DNA from 2 places in the Kitasatospora sp. NPDC094016 genome. Region 1 is predicted to be linked to the other one. Evidence: riboswitches for the same ligand, from Rfam matches in the RefSeq annotation. Region 1 holds a riboswitch; the other holds the start of a gene.
The links. A riboswitch is a leader RNA that binds a small molecule or an ion and turns the genes downstream of it on or off. The one in region 1 is predicted to bind glycine.

Region 1 (14,631 bases):
CGCAGCGGGGGCAGCGCGGTTCCGGGGGCGAGGCGCCCGGTGCTCACGCCCTGTTCGATGTGGGACGCGATTTCGCTGGCGCGTCGCCCTTTCAGCGGATAGTCTCCTAGCACAAAGCAAATTATGCACTAGTACATAGAGGTTGTCATGTCGGCTCCTTCAGAAGGCTCCGCCAGCTACTCCCGCACCCCCCGCACCACCCCCACCCGCTACAAGGACCGCGCCACCTGGGAGCAGGAGACGATCCACGACATCCTCGACCACGCCTACATCTGCCACCTCGGCTTCGTCGCCGACGGCGCCCCCGTCGTCCTGCCGACCATCTACGCCCGCGTCGGCGGCCGGCTGTACGTCCACGGCTCGACCGGCAGCCGTCCGCTGCGCAACGCCTCCGCCGACCAGGGCCTGCCGGTCTGCCTCACCGTCACCCTGGTCGACGCGCTGGTGCTGACCAAGTCCGCGTTCAACCACTCGGTCAACTTCCGCTCGGTCATCGCGCACGGCACCGCCCACCAGGTCACCGACCCCGAGGAACTGGACGTCGCGCTGGCCGCGCTGGTCGACCACGCGATCCCCGGCCGCTCCACCGAGGTCCGCCCGGCCAACGCCAAGGAACTCGCCGCCACCGCCGTCCTCCGGCTCGACCTGGACGAGGTCTCGGCCAAGACCCGCGCGGACGGCGCCGACGACGACCCGGAGGACCTCGACCTGCCCCACTGGTCCGGCCTGATCCCGGTCACCACCGTGCACGGCACCCCCGAGCCGGCCGCCTCCACCACCGTCCCGCTGCCCGCGCACCTGCGCGGCTACCCCCGCTGACGGAGGGCCGGCCGATGCTGATCAGATCCTGGGACCGCGGCGACGAACAGGAGTGGCGCGCCTGGCTGGCCGAGGGCCGCGACTTCGGCCTGCTCGCCGCCAACGGCGGACCGGGCGAGGGCCCGGTGCTCGTCCCGACGCACTTCCTGCTGGACGCCGAGCGCGGCGAGATCCTGCTCCACCTCGCCGCACCCAACCCGCTGCTGGCCGCCGTCCGGGCCGACCCGCAGGTCACCCTCGCGGTCACCGACGGCTACGCCTTCGCGCCCGGCCACTGGCGCGGCGAGCCGGGCACGCCCACCAGCTACTACGCCTCCGTCCACTTCCACTGCACCGCCGAGCTCGTCGAGTCCGCGGCGGGCAAGGCGGAGATCCTCAACCGCCAGCTGGCGCACTTCCAGCCGGAGACGCCGGACACCCGGGTGGTGCCCGGTGAGGGCGAGTTCTCCCGGCTACTCCCCGGCCTGCGCGGGCTCCGCCTGACGGTCCGCGAGGTGCGCGCCAAGTTCAAGTACGACGACAAGAAGCCGGCCGACGCCCAGCACGCGATCGCCGACCGGCTGGCAGAGCGCGAGGCCGACCGCGCGAACGCCCCGCACCCCCGGCGCGACCAGGACGCCGCCGCCCGCACCCAACTGCTGCGCCGACACCAGCGGCGCGTCAGCTGACCGGGGCGCACCGGCTGGCCGGGGAGCGCGTCAACTGGCCCGGCAGGCGCACCGGCTGACCGAGGGGCGCGTCCGGCCGTTCACGCTCCCGGCGCGAACGGCCCATCACGCCCCGGGTGACTGACCCCGAATCACCCGATCGGCCCCCAATTCGAGCAGGGCGGCCCCGCCGCTGCTCGAATGTGAGACGAGCCCTGCCCACTCGGCCGTCAGAGCGGGCCCGTCCACCTCGGGGAGCGCGCTTGTCCACACTCAACAGCCATCAGGCGGGCGAGGCCCACCTCGGGCACGTCATCTTCATCTCCGCCGCCGCCGCGATGGGCGGGTTCCTGTTCGGGTACGACAGCGCGGTGATCAACGGTGCGGTGACGGGCATCCAGAGGCACTTCGCCGTGGGCAACGGCGAAACGGCCTTCGTGGTGGCCATCGCGCTGCTCGGCTCGGCGGCCGGCGCGGTGGCCGCCGGCCGGCTCGCCGACCACCTCGGCCGGGTCCGCACCATGCTGCTGGCCGCCACCCTGTTCGCGATCAGCGGCATCGGCTCGATGTTCCCGCCGAGCATCCAGGTGCTGGCCACCTGGCGCGTGGTCGGCGGCATCGCGATCGGCATCGCCTCGGTGATCGCGCCCACCTACATCGCCGAGGTCGCGCCGACCGCCTACCGGGGCCGGCTCGCCTCCTTCCAGCAGATGGCGATCGTGCTCGGCATCACCGTCTCCCAGCTCGCCAACTGGGCGATCAACCAGGCCGCCGGCGGCGAGTCCACCGGCCACCTGGCCGGCATCCAGGCCTGGCAGTGGATGCTCGGCGTGGAGACCATCCCGGCCCTGGTGTACGGGCTGATGGCGCTCGCCATCCCGGAGTCGCCGCGCTACCTGATCGCCGACCACCGGGAGGACCAGGCCCGCAAGGTGCTGCGCGAGGTGGAGGGCGAGGACGTCGACCTGGACGCCCGGGTCGCGGAGATCCGCGCGGTGCTGGAGTCCTCGCACAAGCCCCGGCTCAAGGACCTGCTCGGCGGGCGGTTCGGCCTGCTGCCGATCGTCTGGGTCGGCATCGGGGCCTCGGTGTTCCAGCAGTTCGTCGGCATCAACGTGATCTTCTACTACTCCTCGTTCCTCTGGCAGTCGGTCGGCATCAACGAGTCCAACTCGCTGCTGATCAGCCTCTCCACCTCGATCATCAACGTGATCGGCACGGTGATCGCGATGGCGCTGGTGGACCGGATCGGCCGCAAGCCGCTCGCCCTGGCCGGCTCGATCGGCATGGCGCTCGCGCTGGGCACCGCCGCCTGGGCGTTCTCGTACCGGCACGGCACGGGTGACACCGCCACCCTCGACAACACCCACGCCACCGTCGCCCTGGTCGCGGCGCACGTCTTCGTGCTCTGCTTCGCCTTCTCCTGGGGCGTGGTGGTCTGGGTCCTGCTCGGCGAGATGTTCCCCAACCGGATCCGCGCGCTCGCGCTGTCCGTCGCCGCCTCGGCCCAGTGGATCGCCAACTGGGCGATCACCGTCAGCTTCCCCAACCTCGCCGACTGGAACCTGTCGGCGACGTACGTCATCTACGCGGCCTTCGCGCTGCTCTCCATCCCGTTCGTGGCCTTCTGCATCAAGGAGACCAAGGGCCGCGCCCTGGAGGAGATGGGCTGAGCCCGCCCCCGTCGAGTCCCCGCCGCATCCGGCCCGACCCACCGCGAGGAACCCATGCCTGACCAGGGCGGCTCCCGGCAGAACGTCGCCTTCCCGAGCAACGGCCGTACCGCGCACGGGTACCTGGCCCGCCCGCCCCAGGGCGTCGGGCCGGGCCTGGTGGTGGTGCAGGAGTGGTGGGGCCTCACCACGCACGTCGCGACGATGGCCGACCGGTTCGCCGCCGAGGGCTTCACCGTGCTGGCCCCCGACCTGTTCGGCGGCGCCACCACCCACGACCGCACCGAGGCGGCCCGGCTCACCCGCGAGCTCCCGGTCGAGCGGGCCGTCGAGGACCTCTCCGGGGCGGTCGACCACCTGCTCGCCCTGGAGGGCGTGGTCGGCGACGCGGTCGGCGTGGTCGGCTTCTGCATGGGCGGCGGCTTCGCCCTGCTGCTGGCCGCCCGGGAGGGCGACCGGGTCGCCGCGGTGGTGCCCTTCTACGGCCTCCCGCCCGACCCGGACTTCGACTACCGGGGCCTGACCGCCCACGTCCTGGGGCACTACGGCGAACTGGACGGCTCGATCCCGATGGCCGCCGTCGACGAGGCCGCGATCCGGATCGGCGAGGCCACCGACGTCCGCCCCGAGATCCACTTCTACCCGGCCGGCCACGCCTTCATGAACGACGAGAACCCGCTCGGCAGCTACGACCCGCTCCAGGCCGCGACCGCCTGGCGCCGCACCCTCACCTTCCTCTGGGGCCACCTGGGCTGAGCCCGCCCCAGCCGTGGAAACCCGTTGGACAGCCGTACGAGCGGCGGCCATAGTCTCCAGGTGCCGACCCGACCCCCGCGCCCCCGCCGCCTCGCCTGGGCGAGCCGCAACTTCCGCATCCAGACCGCCGCCACCGTGGTCAGCGGCCTCGGCAACGCCGGCGCCCCCATCGCCACGGCCTTCGCCGTGCTCGGCCACGGCGGCACCACGTCCGAGGTCGGCTACGTCACCGCCGCCCGGCTGCTGCCCACCGTCCTGCTCCTGGTGGTCGGCGGCGCCCTCGCCGACCGGATGCCCCGGCACCACCTCATGGTCGCCGCCAACCTGTTCAGCGGCCTGTCCCAGGTCGTCCTGGCGGCGCTGGTGCTGTCCGGGGACATCCGGCTCTGGCAGCTGATGCTGCTCTCCGCCGCCGGCGGCGCCGGGTACGCGCTCTACTCCCCCGCCTCCGGCGGCATGATGCTGCAGGCCGTCGCCCCGGAGCACGCCGCCCGGGCCTTCTCGGTGTTCCGGATGGGCCAGAACGCCTCCCAGATCGGCGGCGCCGCGCTCGGCGGCGCGCTCACCGCCGCCGTCGGCCCCGGCTGGGTGCTCGCCCTGGACGGCGCCTGCTTCCTGGTCGCCGCCTCGCTCCGGTTCTTCCTGGAGGCCGAGCAGGCGCCCGCCCCGCAGGGCCACAGCATGCTGCGCGATCTGCGGGAGGGCTGGCGGGAGTTCGCCTCCCGCCGCTGGCTCTGGGTGGTCGTGGCGCAGTTCTCCGTCCTGGTCGCCTGCATCGGCGCGGTCGAGTCGGTGTACGGGCCGACGGTCGCCAAGGAGCGCCTCGGCGGAGCGTCCGACTGGGGCCTGGCGATGGCCGCCTACGGCGTCGGGCTGGTGGTGACCGGCGTGCTGATGGCCCGCTGGCGGCCCCGGCGGATCCTGCTGGTCGGCAACTGGGGGGTGTTCCTGTTCGGCGTGCCCGCCCTGGCGCTGGCGGCGGAGGCGCCCCTGCCGCTGCTCGCCCTCGCGATGTTCCTGTCCGGGGTCGGTGTCACCGTCTTCGGGGTCAACTGGATGATCGCGCTCCAGCAGGAGATCCCGGAGGAGATGTTCTCCCGGGTCGCCGCGTACGACGAGCTCGGCTCCTTCTCGCTGTCCCCGATCGGCATCGCGCTGGCCGGCCCGGCGGCCACGGTGCTCGGCCTCTCGGGCGCGCTGTGGGCCTGCGCCGTCGTCTGCCTGGTACTCAGCGCGGTCGTGCTGCTGGAGCCTCAGGTCCGCCGGCTGGCCCGCAGGAGCACCGTCGACGCACCGGTGGCCGCCGCCGAGCCGGTGCCCGCGCCGTGAGCGCCCCGTGCGCCCCGCGTGCGCCCGGCCGTACGCAACCACTGGTACGCCAGGTTCGTCCGACCAGGTAAGTCACACCACCGTCTCTGGGGGGCCACTGGTGCCGAAGCCGCTGTTGTTCCTGGACGTCGACGGGGTGCTCAACCCGGTCTGCCCGCATCCGGACGCCGGGTTCGACACCCACACCCTGTTCGGCTACTCGGTGCTCCTCTCCGCCCGGCACGGCGCCTGGCTGCGCGAGCTGGCCGGCACCTACGAACTCGTGTGGGCCACCACCTGGGAGGAGCACGCCAATACGCACATCGCCCCGGCGATCGGCCTGCCCGCCCTCCCGCTGGTCCGCTTCACCGGCGACGTCCCGCAGCCCGGTGACCCGCGCGTCCCGCTGATGGAGCTGCTCTCGGCCCGCAAGTGGGCCCCGCTGCTGCGCTACGCCGCGGGCCGCCCGTTCGCCTGGGTGGACGACGTCATCCCGCCGCGGCTGGTCCGCAACTCCCTCTGGCGCCGCGACCGCCTGCTGCTGCCGATCGACCCGGGCCCGGGCCTGGAGCGCCGGCACGTCGACCGCCTGCTCGCCCGGCCGCCGCGCACCCTCGCCGGCCGCCTCCCGCTCAGGGGGTCGGCAGCCAGCTGACGTGCCCGGCCAGCAGCGCGTACCCGACGAACGCCACCGTGTCGATCAACGCGTGCGCCGCGACCAGCGGCATCACCCGCCCCCAGCGCCGGTAGAGCAGGCAGAACACCGCTCCCATCACCATGTTGCCGACCAACCCGCCGACCCCCTGGTACAGGTGGTACGAGCCGCGCAGCACCGAACTCGCCACCACCGCCGCCGGCCACGACCAGCCCAGCTGCCCGAGCCGGCGCAGCAGGTAGCCGAGGACGACGACCTCCTCCAGGGCGGCGTTCTGCCACGCGGAGAGCACCAGCACCGGGATCCGCCACCACACGTCCGGCAGCCCGGACGGCGCCACCGTCAGGTTGTAGCCGGCCGCCTGCGAGGCCAGGTACAGCACCAGCCCGGAGCCGCCGATCGCGGCCGCCACGGCGGCGCCACGGCCGAGGTCGCGCAGCTTCTGCCCGAGGTCGAAGCCGAGCACCCGCAGCGCGGCGCCCTCGCGCACCAGCAGGTATCCGACCAGCACCACCGGCATCAGGCCGCGCCCGACGTAGTACAGCTGCCACACCAGGTCCAGCCAGGGCCGGCCGGGCGCCCGCGAGCCGTTCAACGTGGCGACCTGCTGGCCGAGTTGGATCGGTTCGGTGAGCGAGGCCGCGAAGCTGATCAGCGCGCTGACGCCACTGGCCCCGGGGGAGAGGCCGAGGACGATCAGCAGTTCCACGCCGAGCAGCCGGCGCGTGGGCTTCGCGGTCTCCGGTGCGGTCGGGAGGGTGGTCACGGGCGGCTCCAGCGGGGCGGGCGTCGCTCCGGCCGTCGGCCGACCGCCGGAGCGATCATCCTGACACAGCGGTCCGGCTACCCGACCGGCCAGGTGTGCACCGGCTCGCCGGTGCGCATGTGCTCGATGTAGCGCCTGGTCATCGCGGCGAGCGCGGCCGGCCGGTCCATCCCGTACTGCTCGCGCAGCCGGTGGAAGGTCGCGCTCTGCCAGGCCGCGCCGTTGGTGCGGCGCAGGCAGCGCTGCTCGATGATCCCCAGGTAGCGGTCCCGATCGGCGGGCTCCACGCCCCACTCGTCCAGGCCCTGGTGGGCCATCGGCAGCAGTTCGTTGAGCACCAGGTCGACGGCGGACACCGTGGTCAGCCCGCCGCCGCGGCCCGCCCGGCCCGCCCGCGGCCACTGGAACACCGCGTCGATGCCGTAGCGGGCGCCCTGCCGGAAGTTCTCGTCGGCCCGCTCGAACGGCAGCCGGGTCCAGACCGGCCGGGGCTGCTCGGCGAGCACCCGGACCAGCCCGTAGTAGAAGGCGGCGTTCGCGAGCGTGTCGGCCACCGTCGGCCCGGCCGGCAGCGCCCGGTTCTCCACCCGCAGGTGCGCGATCCCGCCCGCGATGTCGTACACCGGCCGGTTCCAGCGGTAGATCGTGCCGTTGTGGAGCCGCATCTCGGCGAGCCGGGGCGCCCCGCCGGAGGCGAGCACCTTCAGCGGGTCCTCGTCGTCGCAGATCGGCAGCAGCGCGGGGAAGTACCGCAGGTTCTCCTCGAACAGGTCGTACGCCGAGTCCACCCAGCGCTCGCCGAACCAGGTGATCGGCCGGACGCCCTGCGCCTTGAGTTCCGCCGTACGGGTGTCACAGGCCTGCTGGAACAGCACCGGACGGGTCTCCCGCCACAGCTCCCGCCCGAACAGGAACGGCGAGTTGGCGCCGAGCGCGAGCTGCGCCCCGCAGATCGCCTGAGCCGCGTTCCACACCGAGGAGAAGCGTTCCGGGGTCACCTGCAGGTGCAGTTGCAGGGAGGTCGCGGCGGCCTCGGCCACCATGGTGATGGTCTCCAGCTGGAGGTGTTCGACGCCCTCGATGTCCAGCGCGATGTCCTCGCCGCGGGCGGCCAGGATCTGGTCGCTGAGCAGGCTGTAGCGCGGGTTGTGGGAGATCGCGTCCAGGCCGGTGTGGCCGTGCTCCAGGGTCGGCAGGATCCCCACCATGACGATCCGGGCACCGGCCTCGGCGGCCCGCCGGTCGGCGTAGCGCAGCCCGGTTTCGAGCTCCTCGCGCAGGTCCTCGAAGACGTGCCCGCACAGCCGGTGCGGCACGATGTTCACCTCGACGTTGAACTGGCCCAGTTCGGTCTGGAAGTCGCTGGAGCCGATCGCGCTCAGCACCTGCGCGTTGCGCAGCGCCGGCAGGCCGTCCTCGTCGGCCAGGTTGAGCTCGATCTCCAGGCCCATGACCGCCCGCGGCCGGTCGAACCGGTCCTCGCGCAGCATCCGCCCCAGCGCGTCGAGGCAGGCCTGGAGCTTGCGTCGGTACAGCTGCCGGTCCGCCAGATCAGCCCGAGTCGCCACGACCTTCTCGCCCACGGTCCCCTCCTCCTGAGACACCGGCCGACCCGACCGTGCAAGCATCATGCCCACCTCGAAGATCGATACCCGAATGCTTGTACTGGCTTGCAATGCAAGGAAACTGACGGATATTCAGCAGATCTGCCGACTTGCCCGGCGCCACCGCCTGTGATAAACAGGTCACCCTGCGCACCTGTTCGATAGAATTCGCACTGCGCTCCGGCCGGCCCGCTCCGCCTCGAAACCCTCGTCGACGGCGGCGACCGCGCCGGCACCGCGATCATGCACAACCGGACACGGCCAGGTCCCGTCACCGATGACACGCCGCGCCACGCCGGTATGCCGCACTCGCACGCCGATCTCGCACGGAGAGGCGGACCCCGCCATGACTCTGCAGACCCCCCAGCCCCCGCCGAGCGCCCTGCGCGCCGTCCTGGCCGCACTCGACTCGGAGACCGCGCTGCGCCAACCCGCCGCCGCAGCACTGCGCCATCCGGTCGGCCCGCTGCTCCCCACGCACCCGCTCGCCGTCCACGTCCTGGAGGGGCCGCGCCCGGAGCTGCGCGCCGCCCGCCGCACGGGCTGGCGCTTCCTGATCAAGGACGGCGCCGAGGTCGCCGCCGCCGCCGAGGTCGTCCAGGCCGTCGAGGGCCACACCTTCTCGCACTTCACCGCCGGCCCCTACCTCGACTCGACGGTCCGGGCGCTGCGCCAGGCCTGGCAGCTCGCCCAGGGCTCCCGGTCCCGCCAGCAGCCCCGGCTGTTGACCTTCCCCGGGCAGTACGCGACGGCACTGTGGCTGCACGGCCCCGACGCCGACCCGGCCGCCGACCAGCTGATCCCGCTGGCCCCGGCCCCGCTCGGCGTCACCGCGCACCGCGCCTACCCGGCCGGCGAGTTGCTGCCGCTGCTCGCCCGGGCGCCGCTCGCCAAGCCACTGCTGCTCGGTTCCTCCTGAGCCGACCCCACGCCCACCGGGCCACCGGGCCACCACCCGGTGGCCCGGTGGGCGTGCGCGTCGCCCTCACCCGCCCGAACCACCCGGACGGGCCATCCGCTCTGACCTCCTCGGGCCATGCCGCAGCTGACCCGTCGGTGCGCCTTTCCCCGCCAGACCCACCTGAACGGGTGATCTCTGCCCGGGAGTTGTGGCGCATGTCACGAAATCCCTGCGCGCACGTCCACAGATGCCGACACTGGGAACCAGCGTGGAAGGACCACCTGTCCTACCCACTTGAGCGTCGGTCCACACCTGGTCGGCGCGCGGACAGGATCCGGCTACCGCGGCGGCTCCCGACGGCTCCGCCGGCGGCCGCACCACGGGGGAGGATCGCAGAGCGAAGCGAGGGTACGTATGTGCCAGCACCGTCCTGAGTGCCCGTCGGCCGAGTCCGAGGACCGCGAGGCGGCCGCCACGGTGGCCTGCCACCCGGAGCAGGGCTGGAGCCTGCTCTGCAACGGCGTCGTGCTGTTCGAGGACACCGGAGAGCTGCTGCCCGACGGCCGGGTGATCGCACCGCGCCGCCCCGTCGCCCACGCGGCCTGACCGCACCCGGCGGGGGCAGCCGCCGGACGACGGCAAGGGGCAGGGCCCCGACGGATACGTCCCGTCGGGGCCCTGCCGTACGTCCGGTCCGGATCAGGCGCCGTACTCGTCCAGCGGCGGGCAGGAGCAGACCAGGTTGCGGTCGCCGTACGCGCCGTCGATCCGGCTGACCGGCGGCCAGTACTTGTCCGCCGGGTTCACGCCCGCCGGGAAGACCGCCTCCTGCCGCGAGTAGCCGTGCGCCCAGTCGCCGGCCAGCTCGGCGGCGGTGTGCGGGGCGTTGCGCAGCGGGTTGTCCGCGGCCGCCCACTCGCCCGAGCCGACCTTGTCGATCTCGGCCCGGATCTCGATCATCGCGTCGCAGAACCGGTCGATCTCGTGCAGGTCCTCGGACTCGGTCGGCTCGATCATCAGCGTGCCGGCCACCGGGAAGGACATCGTCGGCGCGTGGAAGCCGTAGTCGATCAGGCGCTTGGCGATGTCGTCCACCGTCACGCCCGTCTCCTTGGTCAGCGGACGCAGGTCGATGATGCACTCGTGCGCGACCAGCCCGCCGGGGCCGGTGTAGAGCACCGGGAAGTGCGGTGCCAGCCGCTTGGCGATGTAGTTGGCGTTCAGCACCGCGACCTGGGTCGCGCGCTTGAGGCCCTCGCCGCCCATCAGCCGGACGTACGCCCAGGAGATCGGCAGGATGGCCGCCGAGCCCCACGGTGCCGCCGAGATCGGGCCGACCCCGGTGGCCGGGCCGGCCTCCGGCTGCAGCGGGTGGTTCGGCAGGTACGGCGCCAGGTGGGCGCGCACCGCGACCGGGCCGACGCCCGGGCCGCCGCCGCCGTGCGGGATGCAGAAGGTCTTGTGCAGGTTCAGGTGCGAGACGTCCGCGCCGAACTTGCCCGGCTTGGCGAGGCCGACCAGGGCGTTCAGGTTGGCGCCGTCCACGTACACCTGGCCGCCGGCCTCGTGCACCAGGGCGCAGATGTCGGTGATCTGGGTCTCGTACACGCCGTGGGTGGACGGGTAGGTGACCATCAGCACGGAGAGGCTGTCCCGGTGCTGCTCGATCTTGGCCTTCAGGTCCTCGACGTCCACGTCGCCGTCGACCAGGGTCTTCACCACGACCACGCGCATGCCTGCCATCACCGCGGAGGCCGCGTTGGTGCCGTGCGCGGAGGAGGGGATCAGGCAGACGTCGCGCTGGGTGTCGCCGTTGGCGTGGTGGTAGGCGCGGACGGCCAGCAGGCCGGCCAGCTCGCCCTGCGAGCCCGCGTTCGGCTGGATCGAGACGGCGTCGTAGCCGGTCACCTCGACCAGCTGGCGCTCCAGCTCGCGGATCAGGCTGAGGAAGCCCTGGGCCTGCTCGATCGGCGCGAAGGGGTGCAGCTGGCCGAACTCCGGCCAGGTGACGGCCTCCATCTCGGTGGTCGCGTTGAGCTTCATGGTGCAGGAGCCCAGCGGGATCATGCCGCGGTCCAGCGCGTAGTCCCGGTCCGACAGGCGGCGCAGGTAGCGCAGCATGGCGGTCTCCGAGCGGTGGCTGTGGAAGACCGGGTGGGTCAGGTACTCGTCCTGGCGCAGCAGCGCGGCCGGCAGCGCGTCGGCGCCCTCGGCGACCTCGACCGCGGGGACGCCGAACGCGGCCCAGACGGCGGCGAGGTGCTCGCGGGTGGTGGTCTCGTCGGTGGAGACCGAGATCCGGTCCGCGCCGTCCTGGTGGACGTTGACGCCGTTGGCGCGGGCGGCGGCCGCGATCTCGGCGGCACGGCCCGGGACGACGGCGGTGACGGTGTCGAAGAACTCGCCGTGCAGCAGCTCGACACCGCCGGCCCGCAGGCCCTCGGCGAGGGCGGCGGCGTAGCGGTGGGTGCGGCGGGCGATGTCGGCCAGGCCGTCCGGACCGTGGTAGACGGCGTACATCGAGGCCATGACGGCGAGCAGCACCTGGGCGGTGCAGATGTTGCTGGTGGCCTTCTCGCGGCGGATGTGCTGCTCGCGGGTCTGCAGCGCCAGGCGGTAGGCACGGTTGCCGTCGGCGTCGACCGAGACGCCGACCAGGCGGCCGGGCAGCGAGCGGGCGTACTCGGCGCGCACCGACAGGTAGCCGGCGTGCGGGCCGCCGAAGCCCATCGGGACGCCGAAGCGCTGCGAGGTGCCGCAGGCGATGTCGGCGCCGAGCGAACCCGGCGAGGCGAGCAGGGTCAGCGCCAGCAGGTCGGCGGCGACCGCGACGATCGCGCCGAGGCCGTGCGCCTGCTCGATGACCGGGGTGAGGTCGCGGACCACACCGGTGGCGCCCGGGTACTGGAGCAGCACGCCGAAGACGCCGCGCTCGGCGATCTCGGCCGGGATGCCCTGGGACAGGTCGGCGACGACGACCTCGACACCGGTCGGCACGGCGCGGGTGTTGATCACCGCGGTGGTCTGCGGCAGGGTCTCGGCGTCGACCAGGAAGACGCCGCCCTTGACCTTGGTGACGCGGCGGGCGAGCGCCATCGCCTCGGCGGCCGCGGTGCCCTCGTCGAGCAGCGAGGAGCCGGAGGTCGGCAGGCCGGTCAGGTCGGAGACCAGGGTCTGGAAGTTGAGCAGCGCCTCCAGGCGGCCCTGGGAGATCTCCGGCTGGTACGGCGTGTAGGCGGTGTACCAGGCCGGGTTCTCCATGACGTTGCGCAGGATCACCGGCGGGGTGAAGGTGCCGTAGTAGCCCAGGCCGATCATCGGCTGGAGCACCTGGTTGCGGCTCGCCAGCTCGCGCAGTTCGGCGAGCACCTGGGCCTCGCTGCGGCCGCCGGGCAGGTCCAGGCCGGTGATGGAGCGGATCGCCTCGGGAACGGCGGTGGCGGCGAGTTCGTCCAGCGAGCCGTAGCCGATGGACGCCAGCATCTTCTGCTGCGCGGCGTCGTCGGGGCCGATGTGGCGGTTCTCGAAGGGGCTGGCCAGCTCAAGCTCGGTGAGGGTCGAGGCGCCGGTGGGGCGTCCCGCGTTCGGCTGGGCGTTCATGGTGGTCGAGGCCTCCTGGTCACGGACCGGCGGGGGTGCGCACGCCGACCGGCCGGAGCCGCTGCGGACAGCGGCTCGACCCGGGCGGGCGAACCCGACAGGCCTCCCCCTCTGTCATCGGGACCTGAGAGCTTCACCCGCACGGCGCGCTGTGGGCACGCCGCCGGCTTGCACCGTCGGTGAGGGTGGTGCCCGTCGGCTCCCTGCCGACGGTCCTGCCCTGCTTTCCAGAGTGACCTACCCCACACGGTACGGATGCCTGAGAGATTCCGGGGAGGAGTTGCTCCTTCGGCGCCCCGACCAGCGCTTTCCGTGGCCGGGGACTCTCCCGAGCGGGCTCGGCGGTCGCCGCCCAGGGTACCAGCGGCAGGCCCCCCGATCACGGTCGCGTCGGGTCGCTCGGGGTCTACGCGCGTCCCCCGGACGGTCCAGCCCGGAGCCCGTCCGGCGCACCCCGGTCGCGCCCGTCCGATTCATGGCCTTTGGTGTGAAGTGGCAGGCGGAACGGGTGCTCCGGCCACGGTCCTGCGGGAGTTCCGCAGGCGCAGCGCACTGGAGGAAAGAGTGCAAACCGATATCGACCCCCGGGACCTCATCGGCCACAAGGCGGTCGACCGCAACGGAGACAAGATCGGCACGGTCGACGAGGTCTACCTGGACGACGCCACCGGCCAGCCGGAGTGGGCGGCCGTCCGGACCGGCATCTTCGGCCGGGACGCCTTCGTCCCGCTCACCACCAGCGAGTTCTCCGGCGACGAGCTCCGGGTGCCGTACGACAAGTCGCTGGTGAAGGAGTCGCCGGACTTCGGCGCCGGCCAGCACCTGTCGCCCGCCCAGGAGCTCCAGCTCTACCGCTACTACGGCCTGGACACCCCGGCGAACGGCCGCCCGGTCGGCCGGGACGGCGACCGTCCTGCCGACCGTGAGGGTGACCGGCCCGTCGGCCGCGAGAGCGACCGCCCGGCCGGCCGGGACGGCGACCGCCCCGCGCGCCCCGACCTCGACTTCGGCACCACCTCGGCGGCCGAGCCCGTGAAGCCCATCGCCTTCCACTCCCTCGACCCCGCCCCGACCACCACCCCTGCCGACCCCACCGGCACCGCGACAGAGGTCAACGTGCGAACCCTCAACACCCCCTCACCCGCGGCCACCCCCACGACGACCGAGCCCAAGCCGCAGCCCGCCCCGATCGTGACGACCACCGCGACCACGAACTCGGCCATGGCCGCGCCGGTCCCGGAGCGCTCGACCGGCCCCGCCCCGTCGTCCCCCAACGGCCCGGTGGAGATCACCTGCCGCGAGGAGCGCCTGGACATCACCACGGACTGGCACATCGTGGGCACCGCGAAGCTGCGCAAGTACGTGACCAGCGAGCAGGTCGAGCGCCGCGTCCCGGTGGTCCGCGAGCGCGTCCGGGTGGAGCGGATGCCGGTGAGCGAGGCCGAGCGTGCCTCGCTCACCGAGAAGGAGATCACCGAGGCGGTGGAGGAGGTCACCCTGCGCGAGGAGCGCCCGGTGGTCCGCAAGTACCTCACCCCGATCGAGCGGGTCCGCCTGGTGGTGGAGCGCTACACCGCCGAGGAGGTGATCCGGGACGAGCTGCGCCGCGAGCACGTCGAGATCCACGACAACACCGCCGCCGCCCCGGCGACCCCGACGGCCACCCCGGCGGCCGAGGCCCCCCGCCCGGCCGTGCTGCGCCCGTTCGCCTGACCTCTCTCCCGAGGGCCCCGGACCACTCGGTCCGGGGCCCTCGGCATGCCCTCGTCCCGGTCGCCGCCCGGCCGGAATCCTTCGATTTTGCCAAAGCGTCACCAATGGATATTTGACACTCTGAAGTATCTCCCGGCATGGTTACTTCAGTTCATTCACTATGTACGGGAGGAAGCAACCGTGAGTGAG
Region 2 (14,631 bases), on a different contig from region 1:
GAGTTCTACCTCGACCCGGTCGTCCGGCAGGCCAGCTCGACCTTCGCCGAGTTGCCGGCCGCAGTGGTGCAGCCGGCGATCGCCCGCTTGCGCGCCGACCTCGAATCCGGTGCCTGGCACCGGCGCCATGCCGAACTCCTCGACCAGGAGCACATGGACTACGGGTACCGGCTGCTCATCGCGGGGGAGCTCTCCTCGGAGTAGGAAGTCGGACGGGTCGACTTCCTGCGCGGGAGGTGCGTGGGGGTGCGCTGAAGAGGTAGACCGGTCTGCATATTCCGCGCATGGAATGTAGACCGGTCTACATAATTTTCCCCACCGGGGGCCGGGGCGCGCTCGGTTGTTCAGGCGCGTTCAGATGCCGAGGTGGGTGGCGATGCCGGCGAGGACGCAGTCGAGGCCGGTTTCGAACTGCCAGGTGGGGTCGTCCTTGCGGGTGGCCTCGTGGAGGTAGCGCTGGTAGGTGGGGTAGCGGCCGGTGCCCATCAGGAAGGACATCCGGGGGGCGAGGCCGGCGCGGGTCTCGTCGCCGTCGGACCAGCCGTGCTCGCGCTGGAGGGTGCGCAGGGCGAGCTCGGCGGCGACGGAGCCGTGGACGTAGCCGGTGACGGTTCGGAAGACCGCCATGGTGGTGTCGGCGTCCAGGCCGTGGTCGGCGAGGGCGGCGAAGGCGCGTTCGGGGATGGCGAGCTGGTTGGGGGTGAGGGGGACGGCGCCGGCGCGGACGATCCACGGGTGGGCCAGGTTCATGGCGCGCAGGTGGAGCGCCAGGGTGCGCATGGTGTCGCGCCAACCGGTGGAGGGAGTGCCCGGGGAGAGTTCGCCGTAGACGAAGTCGACCATCAGGTCGATGAGTTCGTCCTTGCCGGAGACGTACCGGTAGGCGGCCATCGGGGCGACGCCGAGGGTGGTGGCGAGCCGGCGCATGGTGACGGCGTCGAGGCCTTCGGCGTCGGCGATCGCGATCGCGGCCTCGGCGATCCGCTGCGGGGTGAGGGTGGTGCGCGGCGCGGGGGCCGGGCGGGCGAGGCGCTCCCAGAGTGAGGCCGGGGGCGGGGGCTTGGTCTGGTCGTCGTCCCCGGTGGGGGCCTGCTGGGCGGGCATGACGGCGGGCTCCTTCCGGTCGGGGCTCTTACCGTACCACCGGCGTGTACGCCGTATCGGAAGTGGACGGCGTACACGTCGATGTGTACGTTGTATCCAGCAGATACGGTGTACACATCGTCCCGGAGGGGGATTCCCATGGCTACGGAGAGCGCGGACATCGCGGAGAAGGGCCTGCGGGTCGCGGTCGTCGTCGGCAGCACTCGGAGCGGCCGGTTTGCGCCCGTCGTCGCCGACTGGCTGCTCGGCCACCTCGGCGCGCGCGGCGACATGACCGCCGACCTGATCGATCTGGTCGAGACCCCGCTGCCGACCACCTTCCCGTCCTTCGGTGGTGAACTGGAGCCGGGCGCCGCCGAGTTGCTCGCCGCCGTCACGCCCCGCCTGGAGGCCGCCGACGCCTTCGTGGTCGTCACGCCCGAGTACAACCACAGCTTCCCGGCCCCGCTGAAGAACGCCATCGACTGGCACAACAGCCAGTGGCACGGCAAGCCGGTCGGCTTCGTCTCCTACGGCGGACTCTCCGGCGGTCTGCGCGCCGTCGAGCAACTGCGAGTGGTGCTCGCCGAGTTGAACGCCATGACGATTCGCAACACGGTCAGCTTCCACGGCGCCGCCCAGTGCTTCGACGCCGACGGCAAGCCGCTCGACCCGGCCGCCGACGCCGCCGGCAAGACCATGCTCGACCAACTCGCCTGGTGGGCGGAGGCGTTGCGGGACGCCCGGCGCCTCCGCCCGTTCGCGGCCTGAGCGGGCACCCTCGGGATGCCCCCGAACGCCCCCGAACGCCGAGAGCCCCCGGACGGGTCCGGGGGCTCAGGCGACAGCGGGTGTGATCAGCACTCGATGACGTTGACGGCGAGGCCGCCGCGCGAGGTCTCCTTGTACTTGATCTTCATGTCGGCGCCGGTCTCCTTCATCGTCTTGATCGCCTTGTCGAGCGAGACGTGGTGCCGGCCGTCGCCGCGCAGGGCCATCCGGGCGGCGGTGACGGCCTTGACGGAGGCCATGCCGTTGCGCTCGATGCAGGGGATCTGGACGAGGCCGCCGACCGGGTCGCAGGTGAGGCCGAGGTTGTGCTCGATGCCGATCTCGGCGGCGTTCTCGACCTGTTCGGGGGTGCCGCCGAGGACCTCGGCGAGGCCGCCGGCGGCCATCGAGCAGGCGGAGCCGACCTCGCCCTGGCAGCCGACCTCGGCGCCGGAGATGGAGGCGTTCTCCTTGAAGAGCATGCCGATGGCGCCGGCCGCGAGGAGGAAGCGGACGATGCCGTCCTCGTCGGCGCCCGGGATGAAGTTCAGGTAGTAGTGCAGGACGGCGGGGATGATCCCGGCCGCGCCGTTGGTCGGAGCGGTGACCACCCGGCGGCCGGAGGCGTTCTCCTCGTTGACCGCCATCGCGTAGAGGGTCACCCACTCCATCGCGTTGGCCGGGCCGATGCCCTCGGCGCGCATCGCGCGGGCGGCCGCGGCGGCGCGGCGGCGGACCTTGAGGCCGCCGGGGAGGATGCCCTCGCGGGACATGCCGGCCCGCACGCACTCCTGCATGACCTGCCAGATCTCCAGCAGCCCGGTCCGGATCTCCTCCTCGGAGCGCCAGGCCTTCTCGTTCTCCAGCATCAGGCCGGAGATCGACAGCCCGGTCTCCCGGGTGAGCCGCAGCAGCTCCTCGCCGGTGCGGAAGGGGTAGCGCAGCGAGGTGTCGTCGGGCTTGACCCGGTCCGCGCCGATGGCGTCCTCGTCGACGACGAAGCCGCCGCCGACCGAGTAGTAGGTCTTCTCCAGCAGCGTGGAGCCGTCCGCCGCGTACGCCCAGATGGTCATGCCGTTGGCGTGGTACGGCAGCGAGCGGCGGCGGTGCAGGACCAGCTGGGTGCCCGGGTCGAAGTCGATGGGGTGGGTGCCGAGGAGGTTGAGCCGCTTCTCGGTGGTGATCCGCTCGACGTCCTTGTCCGCCTGGTCGACGTCGACCGTGCGGGGGGAGTTGTTCTCCAGGCCGAGCAGGACGGCCTTGGGGGTGCCGTGGCCGTGGCCGGTGGCGCCCAGCGAGCCGTACAGCTCGGCGCGCACGCTCGCCACCTCGGCGAGCAGGTCCTCGGACCGCAGGCGCCGGGCGAACATCCGGGCGGCGCGCATCGGGCCGACGGTGTGGGAACTCGACGGGCCGATGCCGATGGAGAAGAGGTCGAAGACGCTGAGGGCCACGGGGGGACGTCCTTGTCTGTCTCGTGGAAGGACTGGCGGGCGGGGGACGACACGGGTCGGGGCACCGCGCGCACTGTCCAGTGTGCGCGGTGCCCCGGGATCCCAGGTGCCGCGGCGGGGTGAGGCCGGTCACCCCGCCCGAACGATCACCGAGGTGATCAGAGGTTCGGGTAGAGCGGGTACTTCTCGGCCAGCGCGGTGACGCGGGCCTTGAGCGCGGTGGCGGCGTTCTCGTCGAAGGCGGGCTTGAGCGCCTCGGCGATGATGTCGGCGACCTCGCGGAAGTCCTCGGCCTGGAAGCCGCGGGTGGCGAGCGCGGGGGTGCCGATGCGCAGGCCGGAGGTGACCATCGGCGGCCGCGGGTCGTTCGGGACGGCGTTGCGGTTGACCGTGATGCCGACCTCGTGCAGGCGGTCCTCGGCCTGCTGGCCGTCGAGCCGGCTGTTGCGCAGGTCGACCAGGACGAGGTGCACGTCGGTGCCGCCGGACAGCACCGAGGCGCCGGCCTCGGCGACGTCGGCCTGGAGCAGGCGCTCGGCGAGGATCTTGGCGCCCTCCAGAGTGCGCTGCTGGCGCTCCTTGAACTCCTCGGACGCGGCGACCTTGAAGGCGACGGCCTTGCCGGCGATCACGTGCTCCAGCGGGCCACCCTGCTGGCCGGGGAACACCGCGGAGTTGATCTTCTTGGCGTACTCGGCCTTGGACAGGATGACACCGCCGCGCGGGCCGCCCAGGGTCTTGTGGGTGGTGGTGGTGACCACGTCCGCGTACGGCACCGGGTTGGGGTGCAGACCGGCGGCGACCAGGCCGGCGAAGTGCGCCATGTCCACCATCAGCAGCGCGCCGACCTCGTCGGCGACCCGGCGGAACGCGGCGAAGTCCAGCTGGCGCGGGTAGGCGGACCAGCCCGCGATGATCAGCTTCGGCTGGTGCTCCTTGGCCAGGCGCTCGACCTCGGCCATGTCGACCTGGCCGGTCTTCTCGTCCACGTGGTACGCGACCACGTTGTAGAGCTTGCCGGAGAAGTTGATCTTCATGCCGTGGGTCAGGTGACCGCCGTGGGCCAGGTTCAGGCCCAGGATGGTGTCGCCCGGCTTGATCAGCGCGAACATCGCGGCGGCGTTGGCCTGGGCGCCCGAGTGCGGCTGGACGTTGGCGTGCTCGGCGCCGAACAGGGCCTTGATGCGGTCGATCGCGATCTGCTCGACCACGTCGACGTGCTCGCAGCCGCCGTAGTAGCGGCGGCCGGGGTAACCCTCGGCGTACTTGTTGGTGAGTACCGAGCCCTGGGCCTCCATGACCGCCACCGGGGCGAAGTTCTCGGAGGCGATCATCTCCAGGGTGGTCTGCTGGCGGTGCAGCTCGGCGTCGACCGCGGCGGCGATCTCCGGGTCGAGGGAGTGCAGGGACTGGTTCAGAACCGTCATGGTGTGGTCTTCCCGGGAGGAGAGAGACGGGAGCAGAGAGGGGGGAGCCTGGCGGGGCGGCCGCCGCGCTGCGGCCGCCCCGTCACGAGCGGGTCAGCCGCCGATGAAGGCGGTGTACTCGTCCGCGCTGAGCAGTTCGTCGGTGGACTCCACCTGGACCTTGAACAGCCAGCCGCCCTCGAACGGGGCGCTGTTGACCAGGCTGTTGTCGTCCAGGACGTCCTGGTTGATCTCGACGATCTTCCCGGTCACCGGGGAGAACAGGTCGCTGACCGACTTGGTGGACTCCAGCTCGCCACAGGACTCGCCCGCGGTCACGTCGGCGCCGACCTCGGGCAGCTGCACGTAGACGATGTCACCGAGCGCGTCGGCCGCGTGGGCGGTGATGCCGACGGTGGAGACACCGCCCTCGACGGCGGTCAGCCACTCGTGCTCCTTGGTGTACTGCAGGTGCTGGGGGTTGCTCATGGCGTCATTCTCCAGGATGGGAAGCGGGTACGACGAAGCGGGCCGCCGCACGGACGGCTTCGACGCGGATCAGGCGTGGTGCGGGCACGGGCCGGACCTGGATCAGGCGTGGCTCAAGCCCGGGTCCACCGGGTTTGCGGGAGGGCGGGGCCTCAGCGGGCGCGCTTGTAGAACGGCAGCGCCACGACCTCGACCGGCTCGTGCTTGCCGCGCACGTCCACCGCGACGGCGGTGCCGGGGGTGGCGTGGGCCGCGTCCACGTAGGCGATCGCGATCGGCCGGCCCAGGGTCGGGGACGGGGCGCCCGAGGTGATCCGGCCGATCGGGGCGCCGTCGGCGGAGACCACGGTGTACTCGGCGCGCGGGACGCGCTTGCCCTCGGAGACCAGACCGACCAGCACCCGCGGCGGGTTGGCCTCGGCCTCGGCGGCGGCCTTCTCCAGCGCCTTGCGGCCGACGAAGGCGCCCTCGTTGGTGGTCTTGTCGAAGCGCACGACCCGGCCCAGGCCCGCGTCGAACGGGGTCAGGTCGGTGGAGAGCTCGTGCCCGTACAGCGGCATGCCGGCCTCCAGGCGCAGCGTGTCGCGGCAGGACAGGCCGCACGGGACCAGGCCGCGGCCCTCGCCGGCGGCGGTCAGCGCCTGCCAGACCCCCTCGGCGTCGCCCGGGTTGCAGAAGATCTCGAAGCCGTCCTCGCCGGTGTAGCCGGTCCGGGCGAGCAGCACGTCGCGGCCGGCGACCTGGGCCGGGAGGATCGCGTAGTACTTCAGGCCGGGCAGGTCGGCGTCGGTGGTCCCGGCCAGGATCGCGGTGGCCTCCGGGCCCTGGACGGCGATCAGCGCGTAGGTGTCGCGGTCGTCCGTGACGACGGCGTCGAAGCCCTTGGCGCGGGCGATCAGCTCGTCCAGCACCAGCTGGGCGTTGGAGGCGTTGGCGACGACCAGGAAGGCGTCCTCGCGCAGGCGGTAGACGATCAGGTCGTCCAGGATGCCGCCGTCCTCGGCGCAGATCATGGTGTAGCGGGCGCGCAGCACGCCCAGCGCGGAGACGAAGCCGACCAGCGCGTGGTCCAGCATCTCGCCGGCCTGCTGGCCGGTGACGGTGATCTCGCCCATGTGGGAGAGGTCGAACAGCCCGGCCCGGGTGCGGACGGCGAGGTGTTCCTCGCGCTCGCTGCCGTAGCGCAGCGGCATGTCCCAGCCGGCGAAGTCGGTCATGGTCGCGCCGAGGGCGCGGTGCAGCGCGTCGAGCGCGGTGAGGCGGAGGGACGACATGGCCTGGAACTCCTCGGTCGGGGCACTCATGGGTGCACGCGCCGGAACCGGACCCGCTCGGGGGCCGACCCTGCGCGCGGGCATGCGGCGGCGTGGGTCTCCCCATCTGTCGTCGAACCTGAGAGCTTCACCGCCCACGCGCCCGCAGCTGTTTCCAGCATCCAGGACAGCATGGTGGCTTGCACCGTGGGTGGGCGCGCGACAGGGCCGTGCGCCACTTTCCAGATGTGCCTAACCCGTGCGGTAAGGGGGCCTGAGAGATTCCGGGGAGGAGTTGCTCCTTCGGCGCCGGCTGTGCCGCCTGACGGGGCACTCCGGGCTCTCCCGCGCGGGTTCGAGCGGCCGGTATGGAGTTGTCGGTCCGCCGGCGCGCCGCGCCGTCGAACGCGCACATCATGGCACGTCCGCGCCGACGACGGGAGAGGGGACCCGGTCACACCCCGCCACTTCGGACACAGCCCTAGACTGCTGCGCGTCGGCGCAGCAGAGGGCGGCCGACCGGCAGAGGGCGGATCAGGCGCGCATGGGGTACCCGGTGGAGCAGCAGCAGGGGTGGGGCGGGCCGGAGTCGGCGCCGCCGGGCGGCGGGTGGCCGGCCAACGAGCTGGAGCAGGTGCTGACCGCCGCGCTGGGCGACCCGGGTGCGACGCCGCGGGTGATCGAGGTGCTGGCCCGCAGCCAGGTGTGGATCCCGCTGCCGGCCGGCGGCGACCCGCAGGGGCCCGCGCTGGACCTGCCGACCATCGAGCTGGCCGGCGAGCCGTACGTGCCGGTGTTCTCCTCGCAGGAGGTGTTCCTGCGGCAGGCGCCGGGGATGGCCTTCGCGGTGGCGCCGGTCTGGGAGTTCGCCCGCGGGCTGCCGCTGGGCGTGGGCATCGCGGTCAACCCGGAGGCGGCGGTGGGCATCCCGGTGCCGCCGCAGGGTGTGGCGGAGCTGCGGCGCGGCCCGCGCGAGGAGCGCCTGGCCGACCAGGATCAGGGCCTGAACCAGGGACAGAACCAGGGCCGGGGACAGAACCAGGGCCAGGGCCCGGAGGCGCCGACCGGTGGCCGGGTGGCGCTGCGCGAGCCGGTGCCGGGGGAGGACCCGGAGCACTTCCTGGCCGCCTGCCGGGCCGAACTGTCCGCCCTGCCCGGAGTGTTGACGGCGCGCCGGGCGCTCGCCAGCATCGAGGGCGAGCCGACCGTGATGTTCGTGGGCGTCCAGCTGGACCAGACGGCCCCGGCCGACCCGGGCGCGGTGAACGAGGCGCTCGGCCGCGCGCTGGGAACCGCGCCGCTGCCGGGGGGCGTCCACCTCGTACTGCTCGATCTCGCCGATGACCCGGTGGTCGAGTGGCTGCTCACCCGGGTACTCCCTTTCTACGCGCGGGGTTGAGCGGGGTTCGTATCGGAGGCACGTCGCCGTGGCGGTGGTCGGTGCCGCGCCATAGGGTGCGTGCAGACGGCCGACGGGCCGGCAGGCTTGAGGAAAGAGGCGCGGCGAGGTGGGCGCATGAGTGCGGGAGCGGTAGCGGGCGGTGCACCGGGGCCCTGGGGCCAGGCACCCGCCGGGCGCCCCGGAGCGGATCCGGGCGCGCTGGAGCGCGCCCTGCGCGAGGTCGCGCCGGAGCGCTACGAGGCGTACGAGCAACTGCTGCACGCACTGGCCGACGGCCAGGTCTGGATGCTGCTGTGGCACGGCACGCCGGGCAGCGCGGACGCCCAGTACGGGAACATGGAGATCAGCGGCCACGGCTACGCGCCGGCCGTCACCTCGTCCGAGCAGCTGGCGTCGTCCGGCTGGGAGCGGGCCCACGAGGTCATCTCCGGGCGGGAGATCGCCGCTTCGCTGTACCGGACCCGCTGGGGCCTGTGGCTCAACCCGCACGCGCCCGGCGGCGGGGTCGGGGTGCCCTGGGCGGACCTGCGGCGGATCGCCGCGGGCCTGGAGCGGCTGCCGGCCGGGCCGTTGAAGCTGAGCGAGCCGCAGCTGAACGCCCAGCCGTTCTTCGCGCTGCTGGAGCGGCAGGCCGGTGAGGTGCGCGCGGTGCGGGCGCTGCGCCGGGCCTGGGTGCAGCCGGCCGTGGGGGAGCCGTACCTGGCGATCGGCCTGGAGCTGTACGAGAGTTCACCGCCGGCGGTGGAGGCCGTGCGGGCGCTGATGCAGCGGGCGATCGCGGTGGCCCCGGAGGGGCTGGCGGTGTCCACGGTGGCGATGGCGGACGAGTACGACCCGGTGGCGCTGTGGATGCGGGCCCACGCGCGCCCGTTCTTCGACCGGGAGGCGGGGCGGCCGCCGACCGGCCCGTACCCGCCGGTGCCGCCTCCGCCGTACCCCGCGCAGCAGGGGCCGGGCTACGGCTACGGCACGCAGCAGCCCGCGCCGGGCTGGACCGGGCAGCCGCAGCAGCCGTGGCCCGGATACCCGGGGCGCTGACAACCAAAACCTTTTTCCAGAAGCCGACTTGATCTTGCATCAGGTCGGCTTCGGTGCTTTCCGGGCGAACTTCCGGCCGTTACCGTCGATCACCTTGACATGCCAGTTGCGGCCGTGTGAAGAGGGATATGCCGAAGACGTAGGAGGTGCATGCGCACAGATCACAGTTGGGCATCTGTCGGTTGTCAGGGCTGGCGCAAGCCAGTTCGGATGGCAGAGAGTTCTGCGCAACGCACCGCGCGTACTGGGAACCCCACGAAGGTGAACGCGCACGCCGACCGCCAGAACCACGCGAAGCCCATCCCGCGTTGGGGCAGTACCCGTGCACGACGTACTGCCGCGAACACCCGTTCCAAGCACCTCCGCACGTCCGCAGCCGTACCGCCGAACCGGTGACCGGCGCCCGTGGGCCGGCCACCGTCGGCGAGGGGACCAACTGACCATGACCGCACCCATCGCAACCACCGGGAACGAACCGGAGGCACCCGCCCCCGCGAGCCCGGCCAAGAAGATCGAGGGCCGCTCCCTCGGCCAGATCGCCTGGACCCGCTTCAAGCGCGACAAACTCGCCGTCGCCGGCGGCGTCGTGGTGATCCTGCTGATCCTGCTGGCCGTACTGGCCAAGCCCATCGAGGCCCTGTTCGGCCTCGACCCCGACGCCCTGAACCAGGACCTGCTCGACGCCAACCTGGGCGGCATCCCGCTCGGTGACTGGGGCGGGATGAGCTGGGACCACCCGCTCGGCGTCGACCCGCTCCAGGGCCGCGACCTGCTCTCCCGCGTGATCGAGGGCTCCTGGGTCTCCCTGCTGGTCGCCTTCGGCGCGACCCTGCTGTCGAACACGATCGGCACCGTGCTCGGTGTCATGGCCGGCTACTACGGCGGCTGGGTGGACACCGTGATCAGCCGCATCATGGACGTCTTCCTCGCCTTCCCGCTGCTGCTCTTCGCCATCGCGATCTCGACCTCGCTGCAGGGCGGCGCGTTCGGCCTGCACGGCCTCCCGCTGCACATCATGGTGCTGATCTTCGTGATCGGCTTCTTCAACTGGCCCTACATGGGCCGGATCGTGCGCGGACAGACGCTGTCGCTGCGCGAGCGGGAGTTCGTCCACGCGGCCCGCAGCCTGGGCGCCCGCGGCCCGTTCATCCTGTTCAAGGAACTGCTGCCGAACCTGGTCGGTCCGATCCTGGTCTACTCGACCCTGCTGATCCCGACCAACATCCTCTTCGAGGCCGGCCTCAGCTTCCTCGGCGTCGGCATCCAGCCGCCGCAGGCCTCCTGGGGCGGAATCCTCCAGGACGCGATCAAGTACTACCAGGTGGACCCCCAGTACATGGTGGTCCCCGGTCTGGCGATCTTCCTCACCGTGCTCGCCTTCAACCTGCTCGGCGACGGGCTGCGTGACGCCCTCGATCCCAAGAGCAACTGACGCAACGTCAGGCCCTCCCTCCTTCCCATCCTCAAGGGGTTGATCTCACCCATGCGCAGGTCCCGTACCGTCGCCCTGACCGCGGCGGCAGCCGCCGCGGTCCTGATCGTGACCGGCTGCACCTCCGGCAGCAAGGGCTCCGGCTCGTCCTCCTCCGCCAGCGGCAGCAGCGCCGGTGGCGGCGGTGCCGACGCCGCCACCAAGGGCGTCGTCAACGCCTCGGACAAGAAGGGCGGGACGGTCACCTACGAGATGAAGGGCGCCCCGGACTCCTTCGACCCGGGCAACACGTACTACGCCTACATCTACAACTTCTCGCGCCTGTACGGGCGTCCGCTGACCACCTTCGCCCCGGGCGCCGGTTCGAACGGCAACAAGCTGGTCCCGGACCTCGCCGAGAGCCTGGGCAGGGTCAGCGCGGACGGCCTGACCTGGACGTACAAGCTGCGCGCGGGCCTGAAGTTCGACGACGGCACCGCGATCAGCTCCAAGGACGTCAAGTACGCCGTCGAGCGCTCCAACTTCGCGCCGGACGTGAACTCCAACGGCCCGACGTACTTCCACGACCTGCTGGTCGACAACGAGACCCCGTACCAGGGCCCGTACAAGGACAAGACCGGCGGCCTGAACTCGATCGAGACGCCGGACGACCAGACCATCGTCTTCCACCTGAAGCAGCCGTTCGCGGACTTCGACTACCTGGTCGGCTCCCCGCAGACCGTCCCGGTCCCGCAGGCCAAGGACGACGGCGCCGGCTACGTGAAGCACGTGGTCGCCTCGGGTGCCTACAAGTTCGAGTCCTACGAGGACGGCAAGCAGCTCACCCTGGTGCCGAACACCAACTGGGACCCGAGCACCGACCCGATCCGCAAGCAGCTCGCGGACAAGATCGTGGTCCGGATGGGCATGGAGCAGTCCACCATCGACAAGGACCTGATCGCGGGCAACGCCCAGGTGGACCTGGTCGGCAGCGGCGTCGACCCGCAGACCCAGGCGCAGATCCTGCAGAACCAGAAGCTCAAGGCGAACACCGACAACGCCTACGGCGGCCGCCTGGCGTACGTCGCGATCAACAGCAAGGTCGCGCCGTTCGACAACCTGGAGTGCCGCAAGGCCGTCCAGTACGCGATCGACAAGGTCTCCGTGCAGACCACGCTCGGCGGCCCGATCCGCGGCCAGATCGCCAACACGGTGATCCCGCCGGACGTCCCGGGCCACCAGGACTTCAACACCTGGGCGACCAACGGCAACAAGGGTGACGAGGCCAAGGCCAAGGACGCCCTCAAGGCCTGCGGCAAGCCCGACGGGTTCAGCACGGTGATCACCGCCCGCACCGAGCGCGACCCGGAGGTCCAGGCCGCGACCGCGATCCAGGCCGCGCTGAAGAAGATCAACATCAACGTCGAGATCCAGAAGTACGCGCAGGGCAAGTACTTCTCGGACGCCGCCGGTGTCCCGCAGTTCACCCAGGACCACAACATCGGTCTGATGATGATGCAGTGGAGCGCCGACTGGCCGACCGGCTACGGCTTCCTGCAGCAGATCTCCGACGGCCGCGCCATCAAGGCCTCCGGCAACAGCAACCTGGCCCAGCTGAACGACCCCGAGGTCAACAAGCTGCTCGACGACGCGATCACCAACACCGACCAGTCGGCGCGCGAGAAGATCTACGGCCAGATCGACAAGAAGATCATGGACCAGGCGGTCTACGTCCCGCTGACCTACTTCAAGGTCTTCCTGTACCGCCCGGACAACGCCACCAACCTGGTGTCCACCTCGGGCTTCTCGGGTGAGTACGACTACCTGAACATCGGCACCACCAAGTAAAGAGCCTGGCTCCACATCCCTGAAGGCAGGTGAAGGCAGCGGCCGCCCGCCGCCGTCCGGAAGACCCCGGACGGCGGCGGGCCGCCGGAGCCGCCCAACTGTGTTTGCCTACATCATCCGCAGGATCTTCGCGGCAGTCGTGCTGCTGCTGGTGGTCAGCGCGGTCACCTTCGCGATCTTCTTCCTGCTCCCGCGCATCGCCGGCGAGACCACCGACCAACTGGCCACGCAGTACGTCGGGAAGAACCCCTCGCCCGAGGCGATCGCCGCGGTCAAGAAGAACCTCGGGTTCGACCAGCCGCTGTACACCCAGTACTGGAACTTCCTCAAGGGCCTGGTCAGTGGCGCCGAGTACAAGTTCGGCCCGGACCCGGTCACCTGCCACGTACCGTGCTTCGGCTACTCCTTCAAGAACCACCTGGAGGTCTGGCCCGAGCTGATCAAGCGCGTCCCGATCACCCTCTCGCTCGCCGTCGGCGCGGCCGTGCTCTGGCTGGTCTCCGGCGTCGCCACCGGCGTCGTCTCCGCGCTCAAGCCGCGCTCGGTCTTCGACCGGATCGCCATGGGCATCTCCCTCGCCGGCGTCTCGCTGCCGGTCTTCTTCACCGGCGCGGTGCTGCTCACGCTGTTCAGCTACGAGTGGCCGATCCTGGACAACCTCCAGTACGTCGACTTCGCCGACGACCCGCTGATGTGGGCCCGCAACCTGATCCTCCCGTGGATCTCGCTGGCCTTCCTCTACTCCGCGCTCTACGCCCGGCTCACCCGCGCCGGAATGCTGGAGACCATGAGCGAGGACTACATCCGCACCGCCCGGGCCAAGGGCCTGGTCGAGCGCAAGGTCGTCGCCCGGCACGGACTGCGCGCCGCGCTGACACCCGTCATCACCATCTTCGGCATGGACCTCGGCCTGCTCCTCGGCGGCGCCCTCATCACCGAGCAGGTCTTCTCGCTCCAGGGCGTCGGTGCCTTCGCCGTCCAGGCGATCGCCGACAACGACCTGCCCAAGATCCTCGGCGTCACCCTGCTCGCCGCCTTCTTCATCGTCGCCTGCAACCTCGTGGTCGACCTCCTGTACGCACTCGTCGACCCCCGGGTGAGGCTCTCGTGACCGAGCTCCAGAAGACCGAGGCGGTCGCCGCCCAGGCCCCGTCCGGCGACCCCTTCCTCTCCGTCCGCGACCTGCGGATCCACTTCGACACCGACGACGGCCTGGTCCGCTCGGTGGACGGGGTCAGCTTCGACCTGCACAAGGGCCGCACCCTCGGCATCGTCGGCGAGTCCGGCTCCGGCAAGTCCGTCACCTCGCTCGGCATCATGGGCCTGCACCGCACCAAGCGGGCCCGGATCACCGGCGAGATCCGGCTGGACGGCGAGGACCTGATCGCGGCCGGCCCCGAACGGGTGCGCCAACTGCGCGGCCGCGAGATGGCGATGATCTTCCAGGACCCGCTGACCGCGATGCACCCCTACTACACCGTCGGCGCGCAGATCGTCGAGGCGTACCGGGTGCACCACCCCCAGGCGTCCAAGAAGCAGGCCCGGGCCCGCGCGGTCGAGATGCTCGACCGGGTCGGCATCCCGCAGCCCGACCGCCGGGTGGACGACTACCCGCACCAGTTCTCCGGCGGCATGCGCCAGCGCGCCATGATCGCCATGGCGCTGGTCAACGACCCCTCGCTGCTGATCGCCGACGAGCCCACCACCGCCCTGGACGTCACCGTCCAGGCGCAGATCCTGGACCTCATCCGCGACCTCCAGGAGGAGTTCGGCTCGGCCGTCATCATCATCACCCACGACCTCGGGGTGGTCGCCGAACTGGCCGACGACATCCTGGTCATGTACGGCGGCAAGTGCATCGAGCGAGGCCCCGCCGAGACCCTCTTCGACGCGCCTGAACACCCCTACACCTGGGGCCTGCTGGGCTCCATGCCGCGCCTGGACCGCGAACTCCAGGACCGCCTCGTCCCGGTCAAGGGCACCCCGCCCAGCCTGATCAACGTGCCGTCCGGCTGCGCCTTCCACCCGCGCTGCCCGTACGCCGACCGGACCGGCGGGCGCTCCATGAGCGAGCTCCCGGTGCTGGCCGAAGCCTCGCCCGGCCACTACGCGGCCTGCCACCTCCCGGCCGCCGAACGGCACCGCATCTTCGCCGAAGAGATCGCGCCCCGGCTGTGAGCCCGGCCTCGTACCACCTTTCTGGAGAGAACCGATGACGGACACTCAGGCGGCGACGGCCACCGCGCCCGCGCCCGCCCCCGACCGCGAGCCGCTGCTCCGGGTGACCGGCCTGACCCGGCACTTCCCGATCCGCGGCGGGCTGCTGCGCCGCCAGACCGGCGCGGTGCGGGCCGTCGACGGCATCGACTTCACCGTCAACGCCGGTGAGACGCTCGGGGTCGTCGGCGAGTCCGGCTGCGGCAAGTCGACGATGGGCCGACTGGTCACCCGGCTCGACGAACCGACCGGCGGGAAG

Region 2: linked by a shared signal. The riboswitch ahead of gcvT (glycine cleavage system aminomethyltransferase GcvT) and the one ahead of gcvP (aminomethyl-transferring glycine dehydrogenase) in region 1 are both predicted to bind glycine.

The regions. Positions count from the first base shown of each region.
Region 1 is NZ_JBEOUK010000011.1:13,716-28,346, reverse strand. It holds gene ABT015_RS13340 (aminotransferase class I/II-fold pyridoxal phosphate-dependent enzyme) at 1-113, opposite strand, end outside; gene ABT015_RS13335 (pyridoxamine 5'-phosphate oxidase family protein) at 148-819, shown strand; gene ABT015_RS13330 (FMN-binding negative transcriptional regulator) at 834-1,487, shown strand; gene ABT015_RS13325 (sugar porter family MFS transporter) at 1,730-3,139, shown strand; gene ABT015_RS13320 (dienelactone hydrolase family protein) at 3,194-3,895, shown strand; gene ABT015_RS13315 (MFS transporter) at 3,956-5,224, shown strand; gene ABT015_RS13310 (HAD domain-containing protein) at 5,325-5,858, shown strand; gene ABT015_RS13305 (CPBP family intramembrane glutamic endopeptidase) at 5,836-6,624, opposite strand; gene ABT015_RS13300 (glutamate-cysteine ligase family protein) at 6,702-8,207, opposite strand; gene ABT015_RS13295 (hypothetical protein) at 8,575-9,147, shown strand; gene ABT015_RS13290 (DUF5999 family protein) at 9,544-9,735, shown strand; gene gcvP (aminomethyl-transferring glycine dehydrogenase) at 9,829-12,729, opposite strand; glycine riboswitch at 12,834-12,965, opposite strand; glycine riboswitch at 12,967-13,070, opposite strand; gene ABT015_RS37980 (PRC and DUF2382 domain-containing protein) at 13,294-14,442, shown strand; gene ABT015_RS13270 (MFS transporter) at 14,623-14,631, shown strand, end outside.
Region 2 is NZ_JBEOUK010000043.1:33,104-47,734, reverse strand. It holds gene ABT015_RS30200 (class I SAM-dependent methyltransferase) at 1-204, shown strand, start outside; gene ABT015_RS30195 (TetR/AcrR family transcriptional regulator C-terminal domain-containing protein) at 355-1,104, opposite strand; gene ABT015_RS30190 (NADPH-dependent FMN reductase) at 1,243-1,854, shown strand; gene ABT015_RS30185 (L-serine ammonia-lyase) at 1,941-3,308, opposite strand; gene glyA (serine hydroxymethyltransferase) at 3,467-4,735, opposite strand; gene gcvH (glycine cleavage system protein GcvH) at 4,829-5,203, opposite strand; gene gcvT (glycine cleavage system aminomethyltransferase GcvT) at 5,356-6,477, opposite strand; glycine riboswitch at 6,709-6,814, opposite strand; gene ABT015_RS30165 (enhanced serine sensitivity protein SseB C-terminal domain-containing protein) at 7,001-7,855, shown strand; gene ABT015_RS30160 (enhanced serine sensitivity protein SseB C-terminal domain-containing protein) at 7,973-8,896, shown strand; gene ABT015_RS30155 (ABC transporter permease) at 9,339-10,328, shown strand; gene ABT015_RS30150 (ABC transporter substrate-binding protein) at 10,380-12,155, shown strand; gene ABT015_RS30145 (ABC transporter permease) at 12,256-13,266, shown strand; gene ABT015_RS30140 (ABC transporter ATP-binding protein) at 13,263-14,333, shown strand; gene ABT015_RS30135 (ABC transporter ATP-binding protein) at 14,368-14,631, shown strand, end outside.